Regions from separate parts of the Streptomyces sp. NPDC088554 genome, predicted to be linked through region 4. Evidence: riboswitches for the same ligand, from Rfam matches in the RefSeq annotation. Region 4 holds a riboswitch; each other region holds the start of a gene.

Region 1 (4,826 bases), on a different contig from region 4:
AGTTTTTCCCGTCGGGGGCCGGACTGAATTGCCTCCGAGGCAAGAAATTTGCCCCGGAGGAAAGTTCCTGGCGGAATGGAGGCATGAGCATCCCTCCCGGCGGCGGTCCGGCCGACGCGCCGCCCGAGCACCTGCCGGATGTCGCGCCACGCCTGCGCGAGCTGCGCCGGGGCCGTGCGCTGACGCTGGAGACCGCGGCCCGGCGGGCCGGGCTGTCGCCCGCCCATCTCTCCCGGCTGGAGACCGGCCACAGACAGCCCTCCCTGCCCATGCTGCTGGCCCTGGCCCGGATCTACGGCACCACCGTCTCCGAGCTGCTCGGCGAGCTGCCACCGGAGCGCGACCCCATCGTCCGGGCCGGTCGGACCGACCCCGTCGAGGCCGACGGCTGGACGTACCACCAGGCGGGCTCCCCCGGCCGGGCGATGCAGCCGCTCCGGCTCCGGGTGCCGTACGGGGCGCAGGGCGACCTGGTCCGCGTACATCCGGGGGAGGAGTGGCTCTATGTCCTCGAAGGGCGGCTGCGGCTGGGCCTCGGGGGCACCGGGCATCTGCTCGGGCCCGGGGACAGCGCGCACTTCGATTCGCTCACCCCGCACCGTATCGCCGCGGACGGAGCCGAGGGAACCGAGCTGCTGTTCGTCCACACCCTGGTGCAGAGCCCCGCCGCCGAGCTGTGCCTCGGCGCGGGGGTGCGTCGCCGCTGAGCCGTTCCACGTTTCATCACGATCCCGACCACATTCCCGGCCATTCCCCGATCACGTTTCCGATCACATTCCGAGAGAGGCCCGCACCATGCCGGAATCAGAGAACCGCGTAGCCGCTGCGACCGAGCCGGAAAGCCCGGGGGGCCGGTCCGTACGGGAGGAGAAGAAGTTCCCCAGGGGGCTGGTCATCCGGCTGTTCGCCTATCTGGTGGCCGGACATGTCTTCGCCGCGTTTCTGTACGTGCTCTTCGAGCTGGGCGCGAAGGGATAGCGGGCGCCCGTCAGCCGTTGTCGAGAAGACGGGCGCGCAGCAGCTCGCGGGTCTCGGGGGCGACCCCGAGACCATCGGCGAGATAGCGGTCGGTGCCGCCCCAGGTCTTCTCGATGGTCTCGAAGGCGGCGGCGAGATACTCCACCCGCGCGTCGAAGAGCGGCGCGAGCAGCTCCATCACCTCGGGGGAGGTTCCGGCGGGTGAGGTGTCGCCGCGCCGGACCCGGTAGCGGCGGTGCGGGTCGTTCGACTTCAGATAATCCGCCTCGATCGCGTCCGGCTCGACACCGACCGCGAGCAGGGCCACCGCGACGGAGAGCCCGGCCCGGTCCTTGCCCGCCGCGCAGTGCAGGAGCGCGGGCACGCTGTCCGAGGCGAGCGCGTGCAGGATCCGGCTGTGCTCGGCGGTGCGGTCCACGATGATCATCCGGTACGAGGCGATCATCCGCGCCGCCGCCCTGCCCTCCGCGAGGAGCGAGCGCAGCTGGCCGAGATCGCCGACGCGGACCATCCGCCAGAACTCGGCGCCGTCGGCGGGGTCGCTGAGCGGGATGTTCACATTGCGTACGCCGGGCAGCTCGACATCCGGACCGTCCAGTTTCCGGTCGGCCTCGTTGCGGAAGTCGAAGACGGTGTGCAGACCGAGGGTGGCGAGAAAGGCCGTGTCGGTGTCGGTGGCATGGGCGAGATGGCCACTGCGGAAGAGCTTGCCGTGGGCCACCCGTCGGCCGTCCGTGGTCGGAAGTCCGCCCACATCACGGAAGTTGCGCACACCGGACAGTTCGGGCTCCGTCGACGGGATGTGCGGCAGCTGCTGCGTCACGGCGTGCTCCTCCGTGGTCTGCCGTCGGCGCGGCCCGCCGACGATACCGGCTTCTGACCCTACGACATCTGTTCAAGAGGGCGATCGGCCCGGTGGAGCTGTATTCAGATGCCTATCAACCGGACATTATGTTCGCCTTAATGCAGCCCAAATGGCGACCTGACCGTATTGGGTACTTCCGCATAACCTGCCCCCATGGAAGTGGATATGGGGATCGATGAGTGAGCGGAATCATATCCGTGACGTTCCGTGGCGATGGGGAGAAAGGGATTTCACTCCCCCCAGGGGAACTGACGGTTCGTGAGGCACGCAGGGTGACGGTGATGTCCGGCGATATTCGAGTGGTCGGCCGTGGCCGAAAGTGGCGGCTTGTTCCGGCCGTCCGACTCGCCTACGTTCACCCTCAATCCGGACGGAACGCCGAATCCTGCCGCCGACCGGAGCACACATCCATCCATCCATGTGTGGCAGGAGCGGGGGACCCACGGTAGTACGCCGATCCGGAGACCCGGACGGCTCGGGGTGAAGTCGCGCAACGCGGCCGGGCATCTCCAGCCCGAACCCGACAGCTCACCTCGTAGGCGCCGGAGAGGAACGCACCATGCCCGCCAAGGGTAAGCACCGTCGTCCGAAGAGCAGTCCGTTCTCGCGCCGCGGATTCATCGCCGCGGGTACGGGCGGCGCGGCCATCGCCCTTCCGCTCATCGGCGCCGCCGGCGCCGAGGCCGCTCCCTCCGTGGCCCCGCAGGCCACCTCCGAGCTGCCGCAGGCGGTGCCCGCGGCCGCGCAGGCCGCTTCCGCGGCGCGTACGGCCCGGAGCGAGGCCGCCGTGCAGAGCGCGACCGCCGTACCGCAGCAGCGGGCGGCCGCGCAGATCGCCGCGGCGAGGGCCACGAAGACCTACTCCGTGGTCTCCGGTGACTATCTGTCCAGGATCGCGGACGAGCAGAACGTCCAGGGCGGCTGGCAGAAGCTGTACGAGGACAACCGCGAGGCGGTCGGCGGCGACCCCGGGATGATCCACCCCGGGCTGAAGCTGACCCTCGGATCGAAGGCCACGACGGCCCGCGCCGAGACCCGGGCGGAGTCCTCCGGGACCCCGTCCTCGTCGCGGTCCTCCGCCTCGTCCGCCTCGTCCTCTTCGGGGTCCGCGAAGCCGTCCACCGTGACCAAGGCTCCGGAGGCCGAGGCCCCGACCACCGACAAGGCCGCGCAGAGCAGCGGTTCGGGCTTCACCCGGCCCGTCGACTCGGCGGTCGGCACCTCCTACCGCGCCTCGGGCGGAAGCTGGTCCAGCGGCTACCACACCGGGGTGGACTTCATCGCGCCCTCGGGCTCCACCATCAAGGCGGTCGGCGCGGGCACGGTCGTGACGGCGGGCTGGGGCGGCTCGTACGGAAACCAGATCGTCATCCGGCACGACGACGGCAGGTACTCGCAGTACGCCCATCTGTCGTCCCTCTCCGTCTCCACCGGCCAGAGCGTCGGCCAAGGCCAGCAGATCGGTCTCTCCGGTGCCACCGGCAATGTCACGGGACCGCATCTGCACTTCGAGATCCGCACCGGACCGGAGTACGGCTCGGACATCGACCCGCTGGCCTATCTGCGCGCGTACGGTGTCACGGTCTGATTCGTCCCGCTGTCCGATTTCATAGCGCTCCCGCACCACGCTGCCCGGCACTCTCCGTGCCGGGCAGCGGTCGTATACGGCTATTCCCGGTTGGGGAAAACTTGACGGATGGCGTTTCTCACCCGGGGTCAACCCCTCCCTACGGTCGCGTAGGTCACATCCCCGGTGGAAAATGATCTGCTGTGGCAGACGATTCGAGATCAAGAGAAAATGGCGTGTTCGGGTCGTACGCGGCGATTGGCGACAGCTTTACGGAGGGCGTGGGAGACCCGGGCCCCGACGGACAGTTCGTCGGCTGGGCGGACCGGCTCGCGGTCCTGCTCGCCGACCGGCTGCCGGTGACCGGCCCGGTCCCGGACACCGGGCACGGAGATTTCCGGTACGCCAATCTCGCCGTGCGCGGCCGACTCCTCGACCAGATCGTCGAGGAGCAGATCCCCCGGGCGAAGGAACTCGCCCCCGACCTGGTGACCTTCTGCGCCGGTGGCAATGACATCCTCCGTCCCGGCTCCGACCCCGACGATGTCGCCGAGCGCTTCGAGCGGGCCGTCGCCGAACTCACCGGTGCCGTCGGCACGGTCATGCTGACCACCGGCTTCGACACCCGTGGCGTCCCCGTGCTGCGTCATCTGCGCGGCAAGATAGCCACCTTCACCGCCCACACCCGGTCCATCGCCGATCGCTACGGCTGTCCGGTACTCGACCTCTGGGCTCTGAAGTCCGTCCAGGACAGGCGCGCCTGGGACGGCGACCGGCTGCATCTGTCGCCCGACGGCCACACCCGGGTCGCGCTGCGCGCCGCCCAGGTGCTCGGACTCGACGTACCGGCGGACCCCGACCAGATCTGGCCGCCGGAACCGCCGCGCGGCACCCTTGAGGTGCGGCGGGACGACATCCACTGGGCGCGGGAGTATCTGGTGCCCTGGATCGGACGCAGACTGCGCGGCGAGTCCTCCGGGGACAAGGTCGAGGCGAAGCGCCCCGACCTGCTGCCGCTGGAGCACTGACACCGGAGCCCTGGACAACAGGGAAGCGGGTCCCGGCACGTCACACCGGCCGCCGGGACCCGCTCCGGCTATCCCGCCCGCGAGCACGTCGTGCAACAGTGGCGTCTCCGGACGCACATGACGGCTGTCAGGGCAGGCGCACACCGCGAGCGCCCGGCGGTACGGTACGCACCGGTGCGCCGGACCTGACCCGCCGTGACCGGTCAGTCCCGGTCCGCCACGAGATCCTCCGGACCGATCAGCGCCTCGCCGCCCTCCGCCGTACAGGCGTAGGCACCGGCCCGCGCGCCGAGCCGGGCGGACTCCTCCAGACCGCGGCCGGCCAGCCTGCCGTGGAGGAAGCCGCAGACGTACGCGTCGCCCGCGCCGTTGGAGTCCACCACGGGGG
Region 2 (4,826 bases), on a different contig from region 4:
GCCGCCAGATCGGTCGGGGAGTACGAGGCGTTCGCCACGTCCCTGGCGTTCCTGCGCCACCGGGCCCACCGAGGCGTGGTGGGCCCGGACTTCGTGGCGCGCGAGCGGGAGCTGCTGCACCACCTCTGGCAGCGCAAAGACATAGCCGGGCCCGCGCTCACCTACGCGGCGCGAGCCACGGGCCGGGTCTGGGCGCCACCGCCGTACATCGACTACGACGGCTACAACCCGTACCGGCAGTACTGACCCCGGTCAGGCGGACGCGGCGGTCAGCTCCGCCAGCTCCTCGGCCGTCAGCGTCAGCTCGGCCGCCGCGAGCAGCGCGGGCACCTGCGCGACGGACCGGGCGGACGCGAGCGGCGCGACCACGGTCGGCTGGGCCGCCAGCCACGCCAGCGCCACGGTCGCCACCTCGGCCCCCCGGGCCCCTGCGACCTTGTCCAGCGCGGCCAGGACCTTCCCGCCCCGCTCGCTCTCCAGATACTGCGCCGCGCCCGCGGAACGCGGGCTGTCGACGGCCGCCCCCGGCCGGTACTTGCCGGTCAGGAAGCCCGCGGCCAGCCCGAAGTACGGCACGGCGGAGAGCCCGTGACCCGCCACGGTGTCCTGGAGCGCGCCCTCGTAGGTGTCGCGGGAGACCAGGTTGTAGTGCGGCTGAAGCGCCACGTACCGGGCCAGCCCCTCGCTCTCCGAGAACGCGAGCGAGGCGTTCAGCCGCTCGGCGCTGATGTTGGACGCGGCGATGGCACGGACCTTCCCGTCCTTCACCAGCTGGTCGAGGGCGGTGATGATCTCCTCGACGGGAACGGTCTCGTCGTCGAAGTGCGTGTAGTAGAGGTCGATGTAATCCGTCCCCAGCCGACGCAGCGACGCCTCGGCGGCGGCCTCGATATTGCCCGCGGCGAGCCCCTTGAACCGCGGATGGGCCCCGACCTTCGTCGCGACGACCACCTCCCCGCGATTGCCGCGCGCGGCGATCCACTTGCCGAGAACGGTCTCGGACTCCCCGCCCTCGTGCCCCGGAGCCCAGGAGGAGTACGTATCGGCGGTATCCACGAAGTTCCCGCCCCCGGCCGCGTACGCGTCGAGCACGGCGAAGGACTCCGCCTCGTCGGCGGTCCAGCCGAAGACGTTGCCGCCGAGGTTGAGGGGGAAGACCTTGAGGTCGGAAGCACCAAGGGTGCGCAGCTCAGTCATGCGTCACCACAACCCGGAACGGGACCATCCTTATTCCGGTCGACCATTGCGGTCACCCGTCCGGCGCGTACACCCGTATCTCGACATCCGGCAGGTCCCCCAGGGCGGAGACGATCATCGGTTGAACGTCCGCCCAGTCCAGCCCGCCGAGGCCGCACCCCAGCGGAGGAACAGCGATGCTGCGGATCCCCGACTCGACAATGACCCGCCGCAGATCCTGAAGCCCCTGCCGCACGTCTTCCGGGCGGGACGCCGAGCGCCAGTGCCTCTTGGTCGGGAAGTTGACCACGTACCGGGGCGCGGCCGAAGCCCCCCGGTCGTACACGAACATCACCCCGGGCCGCACCTCGCCCGCCCGGCACGCCTGCGCGTACGCCTCGAAATTCTCCGGCCAGGCCCGCTTGAACTGCGAGGCGATGCCCTTCCCCATGACCCCGACCGTATTGACGGCGTTGACCAGGGCATCCACGTCCGCCGCCAGCAGGTCCCCCTCCGCATCGACGATCATGCCCACAGCCCCTTCTGCCGTCCGATGCCGACGACTCGGTCATACCAACCGGGTCCGACAACGCCGTACGGCCGCGAGGGCGCCGGCCGGGCGCGGTTCCTTCGGGCGCTCGTCGCCGAACTCCCGGCAGGGCGCCCGAGCACGTCCGCGCACGGGTCGGCGAAGTCCCGCTCCGGGTTACGGAGTTGAGTGACCGTCAGACGTTGATGCCCCGGCCGCTGAGCCAGCTCATCGGGTCGATGCCCGCGCCGCCCGCCGTGTGGACTTCGAGGTGGAGATGGGGTCCGGTCACATTGCCGGTCGCGCCGACGCGGCCGATGACGTCGCCGGTGGCGACCTTCTGGCCGGCGCTGACGGTCATCGAGGACTGGTGGGCGTACCAGATCTCCGTACCGTCATCCAGCTCCAGGACCGTGCGGTAGCCGAACGAGCCCGACCAGCCGGCCGACTTGATCGTGCCGCTGTGCACGGCCTTGATCGGGGTGCCGGTCGGAGCGGCGAAGTCCAGGCCCGTGTGCTGCCCGGAGGACCACAGGGAGCCGGCCTGGCCGAAGGTGGAGGTGATCGTGTACGAGGAGGTGGGGAGCGCGAAGCTCGACGCCAGCTTGGCGATGCGCTCCTGCTCGGCCTTGGCGTCGGCGGCGGCCTTGGCCTCCACCTTCGCCTGCTCGGCCTTCTCGTCGGCCTCGGCCTGCTGCTTCTTGGCCGCCTGCGCGGCCTTCTGGGCGGCGGCCTTCTCGGCTGCCGCCTTCTCCGTGGCGTCGGCCTCGGCCTGCTGCTGCTCGGCCTGCTGGATGATCCGGGCGCGCAGGGCCTCGCCCGCGTCGGTGGCGCCCTGCTCGGTGTCGGCGACCGTCAGCCCGGCGGTGGAGAGCGGGGCGCGGGCGAGCGCCTCCCGCTTCTTCTCCGCCTCGGCGGTGACGGCCTTCGCCTCCGAGTCCGCGTCCGACTCCGAAGAGCCCAGACCCGGCAGGGACTTGGCACCAGGAAGGTTGTCCGTGATGACATCGGGCAGGGATATGGAGACCGCGGGCTTCTCCTGCGCGGTGGCTATGCCGCCCGCGCCGACAGCCGCGATGACCCCGACGCCGAGGACCGTGGAGCTACGGGCCAGCCCGCGCTGCTTGGCGACACGGTGCCTGCCTCGTACGGGGCGAATGGATTCCTCCGTGGGATTCCACTCCCCGATGGACCGCTCGGGCTCACGGCCGAACGAACGGGTCTCAAGAGGTGCATCGAGGACAGGCTTGTTGGACGCCACTGAGGCGTGCTCCTTTCCTTCCTTCTCGCCTACCGGGTTAGCTGACGGGTTCGGAGCAGGAAGGTCTCCTACGGACACCTCGCCACCTGCGCCAGGCAGCGAAAACACCCGATTCACCCCAAATAATGGTTCCCCGGTTCCCTTGCGGGATTCGGCGCATGCGCACGCGGTGCCATCTCTTACGACGGCTGGGACGACCGCGCTGCGTTATCGAACGTTAATAGAGACCGGGGCTTTATTCCAAGCCGTTCCCGGTGATCGTTAACAACTTCGCAACGGACACACCGGGACACACGGCGGCGCAATCGGGCGAGTCGACCGGCAATTCGGGGGCTACGAACTTCTGACGAACCGTCAGTCTCTATGCGGAGCGATACCCCATGACTACCCGCAGTCGCAACTCGCCTTCAAAGCGCCTTCACATCGCCCTCACGAAACAACGGACGGATCAGGGTCCCGGCGAACGGCGCGCCCCGGCGCTACCCGGCCCTCACCGGACGATCGGCATCGTCCTGCGCCGCTCCGGCTGCCCCACCGAGGGCCGGACCACCGCCAGCAGCGCCATATCGTCCTGGTTCCCCCCGCCGGTATGCAGCCGTACGTCGTCGATCAGCGCCTGGAGCAGCTCCTCGGGCCCCGGGAAGATCCGCCCGTCGAGCCGCTCGCGCGGCGCGTAGAACACGCCCCTGGCGTCACGCGCCTCGGTGAGCCCGTCCGTGTAGAAGAGCAGCGTCGAGCCGGCCGGGTACGGCGCCTGCTCCGCCCGGTCCGGCCACACGCCCAGCTCGCTCATCCCCAGCGGCAGCGCGGGATCGTTCGGCGCCAGCACCCGTACGGCACCGTCGTCGCAGAGCAGCAGCGGCTCCGGATGGCCCCGGTTCAGCAGCCGGACCACGCTCTCGCCGTGCGGGATCTCGGCGAGTACGGCCGTGGTGAACCCCTCGAAGACATCGAGCCCCGCCCGTCGCGTCCCCTCCCGCAGCAGCGCGCGCTCCAGCCGCTGCGCGACCGCTTCGAGCGAACGCTCCTGCTCGGCCGCCTCCCGGAAGGACCCGATGAGCACGGCCACCGCCTCGACCGCCTCCAGCCCCTTCCCCCGCACGTCCCCGACGACCAGCCGCACCCCGTACGGCGTGTCCTGTACGGCGAACAGGTCCCCACCGATGAACGCGCCCTCCTGCGCCGCCTCGTACCGCGCCGCGATCCGCAGCCCCCCGATCCGCTCGGCGGGCCGGGGCAGCACCGCGCGCTGGGCGGTCTCGGCGATGACCCGGGCGGAGGCGAGACGCTCGCCGCTGCGTCTGACGACGCCGTTGATGTACAGCGCGAGTACGGAGACGACCAGCACCGTCAGAATCGAACTGAGCGTCGCCAGCGACATCAGCGAATCGGAGTCGATACTCGCCCCCACCAACGCGGCCAGCGCACCGGCCCCCACCACGGCCGTGCCGGTCAGCGTGTAGAAAGGCGCCGCGATCAACGGAGCCGCCGCGTAGAACGGGGCGGCGGTGACCCTTGTCGGGGTCACAAGGTCGAACACCGCCCCGAAGACCAGCACCAGCACGGGCAGGATCCGCACCAGCCCGCGTCCGGTACGGCCACGGCCACCGGAACCCCCGCCGGAATCCGGCGCCCCCCAGAAGCCCGCGCCCTCGGCAGCCCAGAAACCCGCGCCGCCGTCGGCCCTGCCGCGGCCGGTGACGCGGTACCCGAGCTTCCTCAGCTTCCCCACTCAGCGCTCTCCTGCCCGGTCACCCGGTCCCGCCCGGTCCACTCGCGGCTACGGACGGCACCGCGCCCTACCCAGGCTGGCCGCTGCCGCGCCCGGCGGCGACTCGCCATCGGCCGAGTGGGCTACGA
Region 3 (4,826 bases), on a different contig from region 4:
TACGCGTCGGCGCCCGCGGCCCGCAACCGCTCCGCCTGCCCGTTCGAGAGCAGCCCGAGACAGGCGCAGACCTCGACGCCCTCGTTCTCCTCCTTGATCGCCTCGATGGTCCGCGAGACCCGGTCGACGTCCCGGTCCGTCGGCCCCCGGCCGCTCGCGACCAGACAGACCCGCTTCGCCCCGCCCGCCACTCCGGCGGCGGCGGCCTTCGACGCCTCGTCGGGCTTCAGCCAGGTGTACTTGAGGATCCCTGCCGTGGAACCGAGCCGCTGCGAGCAGTACGAGCAGTCCTCGGGGCACAGGCCCGACTTCAGATTGACCAGATAGTTCAGCTTCACCCGCCGCCCGAACCACTGACGGCGCACCTTCCCGGCAGCGGCCACCACGTCGAGCAACTCGTCGTCGGAGGTCGCCAGCACGGCGAGCGCTTCTTCGCGGGTCGGCAGCTCACGCCGCAGACCCTTTTCCACCAGTGTGCTCAGCAGGTCCATGCTGCCGATCCTGACTCACGGGGGACCCCGGGGCAAAGGAGGAACCCCACAAGACCGCTCGATCGAGGTGTGTGCATGGCCACACTTCGACCGGGCTGGTCCACGGTTAAGGTCTGTGCGCTGCCTACAAAACCAAAGGACCGGGCCCATGGAGCAGGATCCCCCCGACCCGACTTCTCCCGACGGGTTTTCCCCCAACAGGGCTTCCGCCAAAGGGACTTCTGGCAACGGGACTTCTCCCGACCGGACCGCGCCCGGCTGGTCGCCCTTCGACTGGACCGACGAGGAGGTGCGCCACCGCGAGCGGTCCGGTCTGGTCCGTACGATCCGGCCGCGCCCGGCCGATTCCGGTCTGCTGGATCTGGCGGGCAACGACTATCTGGGCCTGACCCGGCATCCCGCCGTGACCGGCGCCGCGGCGGACGCGGCCCGCCGCTGGGGCGCGGGCGCCACCGGTTCCCGGCTGGTCACGGGCAGCACCGAGCTGCACGCGGAGCTGGAGCGCGAACTCGCCGCGTTCTGCGGCTTCGAGGCGGCGCTCGTCCTGTCGTCCGGTTACGCGGCCAACCTCGCGGCCCTCACCGCGCTCACGGCCCGGGGCTCGCTGCTGGTGTCCGACGCGGGCAACCACGCCTCGATCGTGGACGGTTGCCGGCTCTCCCGGGCCGAGACCGTCGTCGTACCGCACGCGGATCCGGACGCCGTCGCCAAGGCCCTCGACGCGCACGCCGGGCGGCGGGCGCTGGTGGTGAGCGACGCGGTGTTCTCGGTGGACGGCGACGCGGCGCCGCTGGCGCAGCTGGCCGGGGTCTGCCGTCCCCGGGGCGCGGCGCTCCTCGTCGACGACGCGCACGGCCTCGGGGTGCTCGGCGCGGGCGGCCGGGGCACGCTCGACGCGGCCGGGCTCGCGGGGGCGCCCGGGGTGGTGGCCACGCTCACCCTCTCCAAGGCCCTGGGCAGCCAGGGCGGCGCGATCCTCGGCCCGGCGCGGGTCATCGGCCATCTGGCCAACACCGCGCGGACGTTCATCTTCGACACCGGGCTGGCCCCGGCCGCCGTGGGCGGCGCGCTGGCGGCGTTGCGGCTGCTGCGCGGGGAGCCCGCGCGGGCTCTGCGGGCGCGGGAGGTCGCCGCCGCGCTGCACCGGCTGCTGACCGGGGCGGGGCTGACCGCCGTACGGCCGGACGCCGCCGTGGTCTCCGTACAGGCGCCGTCGCCGGAGGCGGCCGTGCGCTGGGCGGCGGACTGCCGGGCGGCGGGGCTGGCCGTGGGGTGCTTCCGGCCGCCGTCGGTGCCGGACGGGATCTCCCGGATCCGGCTGACCGCGCGTGCCGATCTGACGGATGACCAGATCGGCACGGCGGTACGTACGGTGGTGGCGGCCGCCCCACGGTGAGCCGGGGCGGTGGGGCGGCAGCGGCCGGGGTGGTCCGGCCGCCGGTCGCTCCCGTACTCCGGTGGCGGCCCGCGCCGTCTGCACCGGGCCCGCGTCGACGGACCGCTGGAATATGCCATGGACCGCCGGAATATGCCGCATGGCCGGATCCTCATCTCCGGATTTCTCCGTCACGCTTGTCCCCCCCGGGCGTCGCGGCGGAGAAGATGTCTTTCCGGCGGCCAAATACGGTCTCGCGTTGCAGAGTTCACCGCTTCGAGCGACAGATATATGCAGATCTCGATGGATCGGGCTGTGCCCGGCGCGATCGGTGGCAGTGTGTCGCGAAGCACAGTCCGAGCCGGCCGCGCAGTCATCCGCTCTCTGTCGGAGTGCGGTCCGGTGGGAAAGGGACGGCATCGTCATGGCAGACCATCAGGAAGCATCCATCACCCTGCCGAGCGATCCCGCGTCGGTACCGACGGCGCGAAGATATGTCGCGGACCTCCTGGCCGAGTGGGGGCTGCCCGGCGAGGCGGACATGGCGGACACGGTCCGGCTCATCGTCTCCGAGCTGGTCACCAACGCCGTCCAGCACACCTTCGGCCGGTCTCCCACCTTCACGGTGGAGGTCCGGCTGGAGCGCGAGGAACTGCTGCGGCTGGGGGTGACCGACAGCCATCCGCGGTGGCCGCAGCGGCTGCCGGCGGCCGTCCAGCAGGACAACGGCCGGGGGATGGTCATCATCCGCTCGCTGACCGCCGAACACGGCGGGCGGCTGGCCATCACACCGACGCCGGAGGGCGGCAAGACGGTGTGGATCACACTGCCCTGGAGGGCGCCGACGGCTCCGGTCCGGAGCTGAGTTCATCCGTACGTACGGGGTACGGGCCCGAGGCCCCGTCAGAAGCCCCGGAGGCGGCAGGGAGCGGCCGGCCCGGCCCGGCCTGCATCCCCGCCTGGTCCCACGGTGTAGCGCGCTTTCACTCGGACGTACCCTCGGCACCCGCCCGCTCCGGGCCTACGGGCGGGGCGCGGTCGCTACTTCACCCGTCCGTACCAGACGCTCTTCGACCAGATCTTCTCCAGCCGCACCAGGGATCCGGTCTTCGGCGAGTGCCAGATCTTGCCCGCGCCGGCGTAGATGCCGACGTGGTAGACGTTGCTGCCCGAGTGGAAGAACACCAGGTCTCCCTTGCGTCGTTGGGACGACGAGACATGCTTCGTCTTGTTGTACTGCTGCTGGGCCGTGCGGGGGAGCTTCTTACCCGCTTTCTTGAACGAGTACACCGTCAGCCCCGAGCAGTCGAAGCGGGACGGTCCCGTGGCTCCGTACTTGTACGGTGAGCCCTTCTTCGACGCGGCGACCTTCAGCGCCTTCACCCCGTGCGTAGCGGCTTCGGCCTCCGACGCGGCGCCAGGCACCAGCATCGTGCTGCCTATCGCGGCGAGCGTGAGGACCGATACGGCTCCGGTCCGGGACAGCAAAGACGGGACATATGTCTGCGCAGACATGCGCAACCCTTCGTCAGCCGCCTGTGAAGGATGACCTGTCGGGTTCGGGCTGGCGAAGTTGCCCGGCCATGAGGTCCTGTCACAGACCCCGTGGCTTCACCCCAAGGGACGATCACCGTCACGTGTCATCCCGTACTGCTTGGGTCCTCCACTCCTGCCGATCCACTCCTGTCGACTCAGTCATCCGGATACAGCGGCAGGACTCGGCGTCCGTCCGGACCGCCCCGCCGTGGGTGGCGGGGGCTTGTCGTCCCAGGGATCTTGACATCAGCCGGCCGTGGATTTCCGACTGAAACGACGATATGTGAACTTACTCACGGCTGGCCCGTATGAGTGGCGAGCGGGATTTTCATACCGGTTCACGGGGGCGGGGTGAGGGCCGTACCTGCGGGGAATTCGAGGCGCGCCATACGGGTTCGGGCGCTCCGCGCAACTCGACTCCCCGTGTCTGTCCAGCGAGTTCATCCACCGATCGGGTGAGGCGTTCCCGTACGGACGCGTCCATTCGAGAGCGCCTCGCTGCCTCAAGTCCGTTCCTCGGGAGGCATGGTGACCCTCCCAGCACGCCTCTCGCCGTCGAGCACCCGGAGCGCGCGGGCCAGCGTCGCCGAGTGCAGTTCGGTCTCGCCCCGGGAGTGCATCGCCGTCAGGGCGGCGCGGAGCGCGAGCGCCTGGGCGGGCAGCGCCTGCGCGGCCCGCAGCGCGTCATAGGTGTCCGTGCCCCTGGCCGGATTGATACGGCCCAGCAGGTCGACGATCCGAAGATAGGTGTCGACAACGTCACACTCGGCGCGGGTCAGCGCGGGCAGCGGTGGCAGCTCCGGAATCATCGGCCCCTCACCGCCCGCCGGATGCCCCGCGGCTCCGGATCACATGGTCGACCAGCCCGAACGCCTGCGCCCCGGCCGCGTCGAAGACCGTGTCCCGCTCGATGGCCCCGGCGATCCGCTCCGGGCTCCGCCCGGTGTGCCGCGTCAGCATCGACGCGACCAGCGAGCGCTGCCGCGGCAGCTCCTCCGCGTGGATCAGCAGATCGGACGGCTGTCCCTGTACGCCCCGGTCGAGAGCGGGCTGCCGGAGTACGACCCGGGCGCCGGGCAGCGCCATCCGCTTGCCCGGGGTGCCGCCCGCCAGCAGGACGGCGGCGGTGGAGACCGCCTGGCCGAGAACGGTCGTCTCCACGTCGCACATGACGAGCTGCATGGTGTCGTAGATCGCGGTCATGGCGTCGATCGGACCGCCGGGGGAGTTGATGTAGACCCGGATGTCCTGATCGGGCGCGGCGTATTCGAGATGGACGAACTGCGCGATCACATCGTTGGCCGTGGTCTCGTCCACGGCGGTGCCGAGAAAGATGATCCGGTCCTCGAAGAGCTTGGAGTACGGATCGAGACTCCGGGTCCCGTGGGACGTCCGCTCGGTGAATTCGGGCAGGACGTAGCGGG
Region 4 (4,826 bases):
TCCGCTCCGGTACGGTCAAGGCCGGGGACGTCATCGCCTACTCGGGGAACTCCGGCAACTCCACCGGACCGCACCTGCACTTCGAGGTACGGCCGGGCGGCGGCTCCGCCATAGACCCGTTGCAGTGGCTGCGCACCCACACGCTCGACCCGACGTAACGCCACCCGGGCATCAAGCTCGACCCGACGTGAAGAAGCGAGCGGACCGGGGCTGCTCCACAAGGAGGAAGCCCCGGTCCGCTCGCTTCTGTTCCGCTCTGTTCCGCTCTGTCCTTCGATAGCCCTACAGGCTCCCGAAGGCTCCTACAGCTTCTCGACCGGCGCGTAGCGCAGCAGCAGCCGCTTGGGCTTGGTGTCCCCGAAGTCGACCGTCGCCTGCGCGTCCGCGCCCGCGCCCGTCACCTCGACGACCGTGCCGAGGCCGAACTGGTCGTGCGTCACCCGGTCCCCGGCCGCCAGCGAGATCACCGGCTTGTCCCCCGCCGTACGCCGGGTGGCGAAGCCCGAGGCGCCGCCCGCCCTCGACCGCGAGGCGGACGAGGAGAGCGAGGACGTGATCCCCGACGTCGGACCCGCCGGGATCTGCGCACCGGTCCGCTTCCACTCCAGGTGCTGTACCGGAATCTCCTCGAGGAACCGCGACGGCGGGTTGTACGCAGGCTGTCCCCAGGCGCTGCGCATCGACGCCCGCGTCAGATAGAGCCGTTCACGGGCGCGCGTGATGCCGACGTACGCGAGCCGCCGCTCCTCCTCCAGCTCCTTCGTCTGGCCGAGGGAACGCATGTGCGGGAAGACGCCGTCCTCCATGCCCGACAGGAACACCACCGGGAACTCAAGGCCCTTGGCCGTGTGCAGCGTCATCAGCGTGATGACCCCGGAGCCGTCCTCGTCCTCGTCGGGGATCTGGTCCGAGTCGGCGACGAGCGCCACCTTCTCCAGGAACTCCGCCAGGGTGGGCGTGGCCGTGGCAGCGGCGTCACCGGCGTCCGTACCGTCGTCCCCCGTGCCCGCCGCACTCGCTCCGCCCGAAGCACCCGCCGCCTGGCTGCGCTCCTGCTCGAACTCCAGCGCCACCGCCGCGAGTTCCTGGAGGTTCTCGATACGGGTCTCGTCCTGCGGGTCGGTCGAAGCCTGCAACTCCGCCAGATACCCCGTCCGCTCCAGCACCGCTTCCAGGACCGTCGCCGGGCCCGCGCCCGACTCCACGACCGTGCGCAGCTCCTCCATCAGCGTGTTGAAACGCTTGACCGCGTTCGTCGAGCGCGCCGCCATGCCGTACGCCTCGTCCACCCGCCGCAGCGCCTGCGGGAAGGTGATCCTCTCCCGCAGCGCGAGGGCGTCGATCATGGCCTCGGCACGGTCCCCGATGCCACGCTTGGGCACATTGAGGATCCGGCGCAGCGGTACGTTGTCCTCCGGATTGGCCAGGACCCGCAGATAGGCCAGCACATCGCGGACCTCCTTGCGCTCGTAGAAGCGCACTCCGCCGACGACCTTGTACGGCAGGCCGACCCGGATGAAGATCTCCTCGAAGACCCGGGACTGCGCGTTCGTACGGTAGAAGACGGCGATGTCGCCCGCCTTCACCTCGCCCGCGTCCGTCAGCCGGTCGATCTCCTCGGCGACGAACTGCGCCTCGTCGTGCTCCGTGTCCGCTACGTAGCCGGTGATCTGGGCGCCCGCGCCGGCCTTCGTCCACAGATTCTTCGGGCGGCGGCTCTCGTTCCGCTCGATGACCGCGTTGGCCGCGCTGAGGATCGTCTGGGTGGAGCGGTAGTTCTGCTCCAGGAGGATCGTCGTCGCGTCGGGGTAGTCCTCCTCGAACTGGAGGATGTTACGAATAGTGGCGCCCCGGAAGGCGTAGATCGACTGGTCGGCGTCCCCCACCACGCACAGCTCCGCCGGGGCCCTGTCCCCGCCCGAGGGGCCCACCAGCTCGCGTACCAGGGTGTACTGGGCGTGGTTGGTGTCCTGGTACTCGTCCACCAGGACATGGCGGAAGCGCAGCCGGTAGTGCTCGGCGACATCGGGGAACGCCTGGAGCAGATGGACGGTGGTCATGATGATGTCGTCGAAGTCCAGCGCGTTGGCCTCGCGCAGCCGCGACTGGTACATCCGGTACGCCTCGGCGAGCATCTTCTCGAACCCTCCCCCAGAGCCTTCGGCCTGGGAGGTGCCCCCAGCCACCTGACCGGCGTAGGTCTCCTCGTCGATCAGCTCATTCTTCAGATTCGAGATCTTGGCGCTGAAGGATTTCGGCGGATAACGCTTCGGGTCGAGATCGAGATCGCGGCAGACCAGGGCCATCAGCCGCTTGGAGTCGGCGGCGTCGTAGATCGAGAACGACGAGGTGAATCCGAGCTTCTTCGACTCGCGCCGCAGGATCCGTACACAGGCGCTGTGGAAGGTCAGCACCCACATGGCGTTGGCACGCGGGCCGACAAGCTGGCTGACGCGCTCCTTCATCTCACCGGCGGCCTTGTTGGTGAAGGTGATCGCCAGTATCTGGCCGGGGTGGACAGTGCGGGTCCCCAGCAGATGCGCGATCCGGTGGGTCAGGACACGGGTCTTGCCCGACCCGGCCCCCGCCACGATGAGCAGCGGCGATCCGGTGTGCACGACGGCGGCGCGCTGCTCGTCGTTCAGCCCTTCGAGCAGCGCGGCGGGGTCCACGACCGTACGCGGAGCACCGTCCCGGTGGTACGGATCACGCGCCGGGGGCAGGTCGAAGGCGCCCTGGAAGAGGTCGTCGGGCACCTGCTCCGGGGCATGGCCGTCCGGGTCCTCGGGCGGCGGCGGGTGTTCGTCGCCGGAGGGCTGGAGGTCCGCCAGGAAACTGTCGTCAAAGAGGCTGCTCATCGCTTCCCGAGTCTAGGCGGCCCCACTGACAACCCGCGCCCGCCTTCGAAAGTCCTCGCGGGATTCCGGACGCCCGGATCTTCACAGGCTCCGGTTTCCACGATCTCCACGGGACCCGGCACTCGCTCTTTCACGGATTCCGGCGTTCGATCACCGCGCACCCCCGCCCCTCATGCACAGCGACCATGGAACCACGGAGCGTGACGCTATACCCCTCATTACTCGACCCTGCACCCGACTCCCGCAAATGGTCACGAAAATGTTTCGGGCATATCGACCATCCACCTTCACATCAGCGGCACAATTTGGCTAGCGTGCTCGAACAGGCAGCCCGTTCCCACAACGGCGACCCACGCCACGCGGGCAGCCACGCCGAATTCGGCTTTCCACAGGGAAGTCCGAAACCGGGGACCCACTCTGCACGACGGGGTGAATCGGGCCGTACGTCGCCGTACGTTCAAGGCCCGTAGGGCAGCCTTCCGTTCCGCCCGAACCCGACAGCTAACCCGGTAGGCGGTCCAACGGAAGGAGATGCCGGCCTTGGCGTCGCATCGCAAGTCGCGCAACCGTAGCGAAGTAACCAACTCCCCCGCCGTCGGGTTCCCGACGGCTGCCCTCGCCTCGGTCACGCTGCTGTCGACGCAGGGCGCGGAAGCCGCGCCCGCCGTATCGAATCCGTCCATCGAAGAGGTACAGAAGAAAGTCAACGACCTGTACCGCCAGGCCGGGAGCGGAACTTCCCAGCTCAGCAAGGCGAAAGAGATCACGGCGGAGCAGAAGCGGGCCGCCGAACAGATACGCGGCAATGCGCCCAAGGGCGCGGGCAAGGTGAGCGAGCAGCGGCGTAGGCCCCCGTCGTACGCCGAACAGGTCGAGGCGATGGAACGGTTGACGGAGCGACGGCAGGAGGCCGTCTCCGCGATCCCGCCCCAGCCGCAGTCGCCGCCCCGGCCCATGTCCCCACCGCCGGCCGCGCCTTCGCTCCAGGTCCCGCCGCCTGCCGCGCCTTCGCTCCAGGTCCCGCCGTCGTCCCCGCCGATGCCACAGACCCCGCCGCCGCCCTCGCTCCGGGCGCCGCAGGCCGCCGTGGCACCGGAGCGGCCCGCCGAGAACACCGAAGTCCCGGCCGACCCCCAGAATTCACTGCGGGTCAGCAAGGAAACCGTTCAGAAGAAGCTCACCACCGCGCGCGCCCTGCTGTCGAAGCTGACGGCGGAGGAACGGACGCGGGTGGCCACGCTGGAGCTCAAGAAGGAAGCCGAACGCCGCCGGGCCAAGGCCGAGGCCGAGGCGGCCGGACGCGAAGGACAGCCGCCCCAGCTCCCGCCCCCGCCGCTGTCGACCGACACCAGTACGGGCATCAACATCAGCGCCATCAGGAGCACCGGCACGATGCCGGTCGTGGGCGCGGGTACGGGCGTCGGCCCGGCGGTGGCCGCCCCCACGCTCCCGGCCCCGGCCGTGGCGGCGCCGGTAGCGCCTCCGGTAGGCCCTCCGGTAGCGGCTGCCCCGGCTCCCGCCCCGGTCGTACCTGCGGTTCCGGTTCCGGTTTCACCCTCGGCGCCGGCCGCCGCTCCGGTGGCGGCCCCTCTCGCGGGTGCCACCGCCGAGTGCCCCGCCGACGCCTACGCCGCCAAGGCCGCCAGGGTCATCGCGTTCGCGGCCGGCCAGATCGGCAAGCCGTACGTCTGGGGCGCCTCGGGCCCCAGCTCGTACGACTGCTCGGGCCTCACCCAGGTCGCCTGGCGCGAGGTCGGTGTGCAGCTGCCGCGCTCCACCTGGGAACAGGCGAAAGCCGGCGCGCACATCGCGACGGACGATCTTCTCCCCGGCGATCTGGTGTTCTTCTACGACGATGTCAGCCACGTCGGCATCTATATCGGTGACGGCATGATGATCCACGCGCCGAAGCCCGGATCGAACGTCCGCGAGGAGTCGATCTACTACATGCCGATCTACGGCAGCGTC

Evidence for each region. A riboswitch is a leader RNA that binds a small molecule or an ion and turns the genes downstream of it on or off. The one in region 4 is predicted to bind cyclic di-AMP.
Region 1: another riboswitch for cyclic di-AMP. It lies ahead of ACIP8W_RS05570 (LysM peptidoglycan-binding domain-containing M23 family metallopeptidase); the one in region 4 lies ahead of ACIP8W_RS20955 (C40 family peptidase).
Region 2: another riboswitch for cyclic di-AMP. It lies ahead of ACIP8W_RS28010 (M23 family metallopeptidase); the one in region 4 lies ahead of ACIP8W_RS20955 (C40 family peptidase).
Region 3: another riboswitch for cyclic di-AMP. It lies ahead of ACIP8W_RS10645 (C40 family peptidase); the one in region 4 lies ahead of ACIP8W_RS20955 (C40 family peptidase).

What each region holds. Positions count from the first base shown of each region.
Region 1 covers NZ_JBIVMF010000003.1:363,412-368,237, forward strand. Annotated here, with positions in the region: gene ACIP8W_RS05550 (aspartate aminotransferase family protein) at 1-2, shown strand, start outside; gene ACIP8W_RS05555 (helix-turn-helix domain-containing protein) at 84-707, shown strand; gene ACIP8W_RS05560 (DUF6126 family protein) at 796-978, shown strand; gene ACIP8W_RS05565 (tyrosine-protein phosphatase) at 989-1,801, opposite strand; cyclic di-AMP (ydaO/yuaA leader) riboswitch at 2,210-2,398, shown strand; gene ACIP8W_RS05570 (LysM peptidoglycan-binding domain-containing M23 family metallopeptidase) at 2,403-3,431, shown strand; gene ACIP8W_RS05575 (SGNH/GDSL hydrolase family protein) at 3,614-4,438, shown strand; partial or broken gene ACIP8W_RS05580 (PfkB family carbohydrate kinase) at 4,642-4,826, opposite strand, start outside.
Region 2 covers NZ_JBIVMF010000032.1:17,522-22,347, forward strand. Annotated here, with positions in the region: gene ACIP8W_RS27995 (PrsW family intramembrane metalloprotease) at 1-246, shown strand, start outside; gene ACIP8W_RS28000 (aldo/keto reductase) at 253-1,197, opposite strand; gene ACIP8W_RS28005 (macro domain-containing protein) at 1,250-1,705, opposite strand; gene ACIP8W_RS28010 (M23 family metallopeptidase) at 1,902-2,966, opposite strand; cyclic di-AMP (ydaO/yuaA leader) riboswitch at 2,978-3,133, opposite strand; gene ACIP8W_RS28015 (PP2C family protein-serine/threonine phosphatase) at 3,457-4,698, opposite strand.
Region 3 covers NZ_JBIVMF010000007.1:60,477-65,302, forward strand. Annotated here, with positions in the region: gene bioB (biotin synthase BioB) at 1-491, opposite strand, end outside; gene ACIP8W_RS10635 (8-amino-7-oxononanoate synthase) at 640-1,887, shown strand; gene ACIP8W_RS10640 (ATP-binding protein) at 2,291-2,731, shown strand; gene ACIP8W_RS10645 (C40 family peptidase) at 2,908-3,381, opposite strand; cyclic di-AMP (ydaO/yuaA leader) riboswitch at 3,384-3,587, opposite strand; gene ACIP8W_RS10650 (hypothetical protein) at 3,906-4,211, opposite strand; gene ACIP8W_RS10655 (ATP-dependent Clp protease proteolytic subunit) at 4,219-4,826, opposite strand, start outside.
Region 4 covers NZ_JBIVMF010000017.1:84,186-89,011, reverse strand. Annotated here, with positions in the region: gene ACIP8W_RS20965 (M23 family metallopeptidase) at 1-158, shown strand, start outside; gene pcrA (DNA helicase PcrA) at 303-2,858, opposite strand; cyclic di-AMP (ydaO/yuaA leader) riboswitch at 3,219-3,391, shown strand; gene ACIP8W_RS20955 (C40 family peptidase) at 3,399-4,826, shown strand, end outside.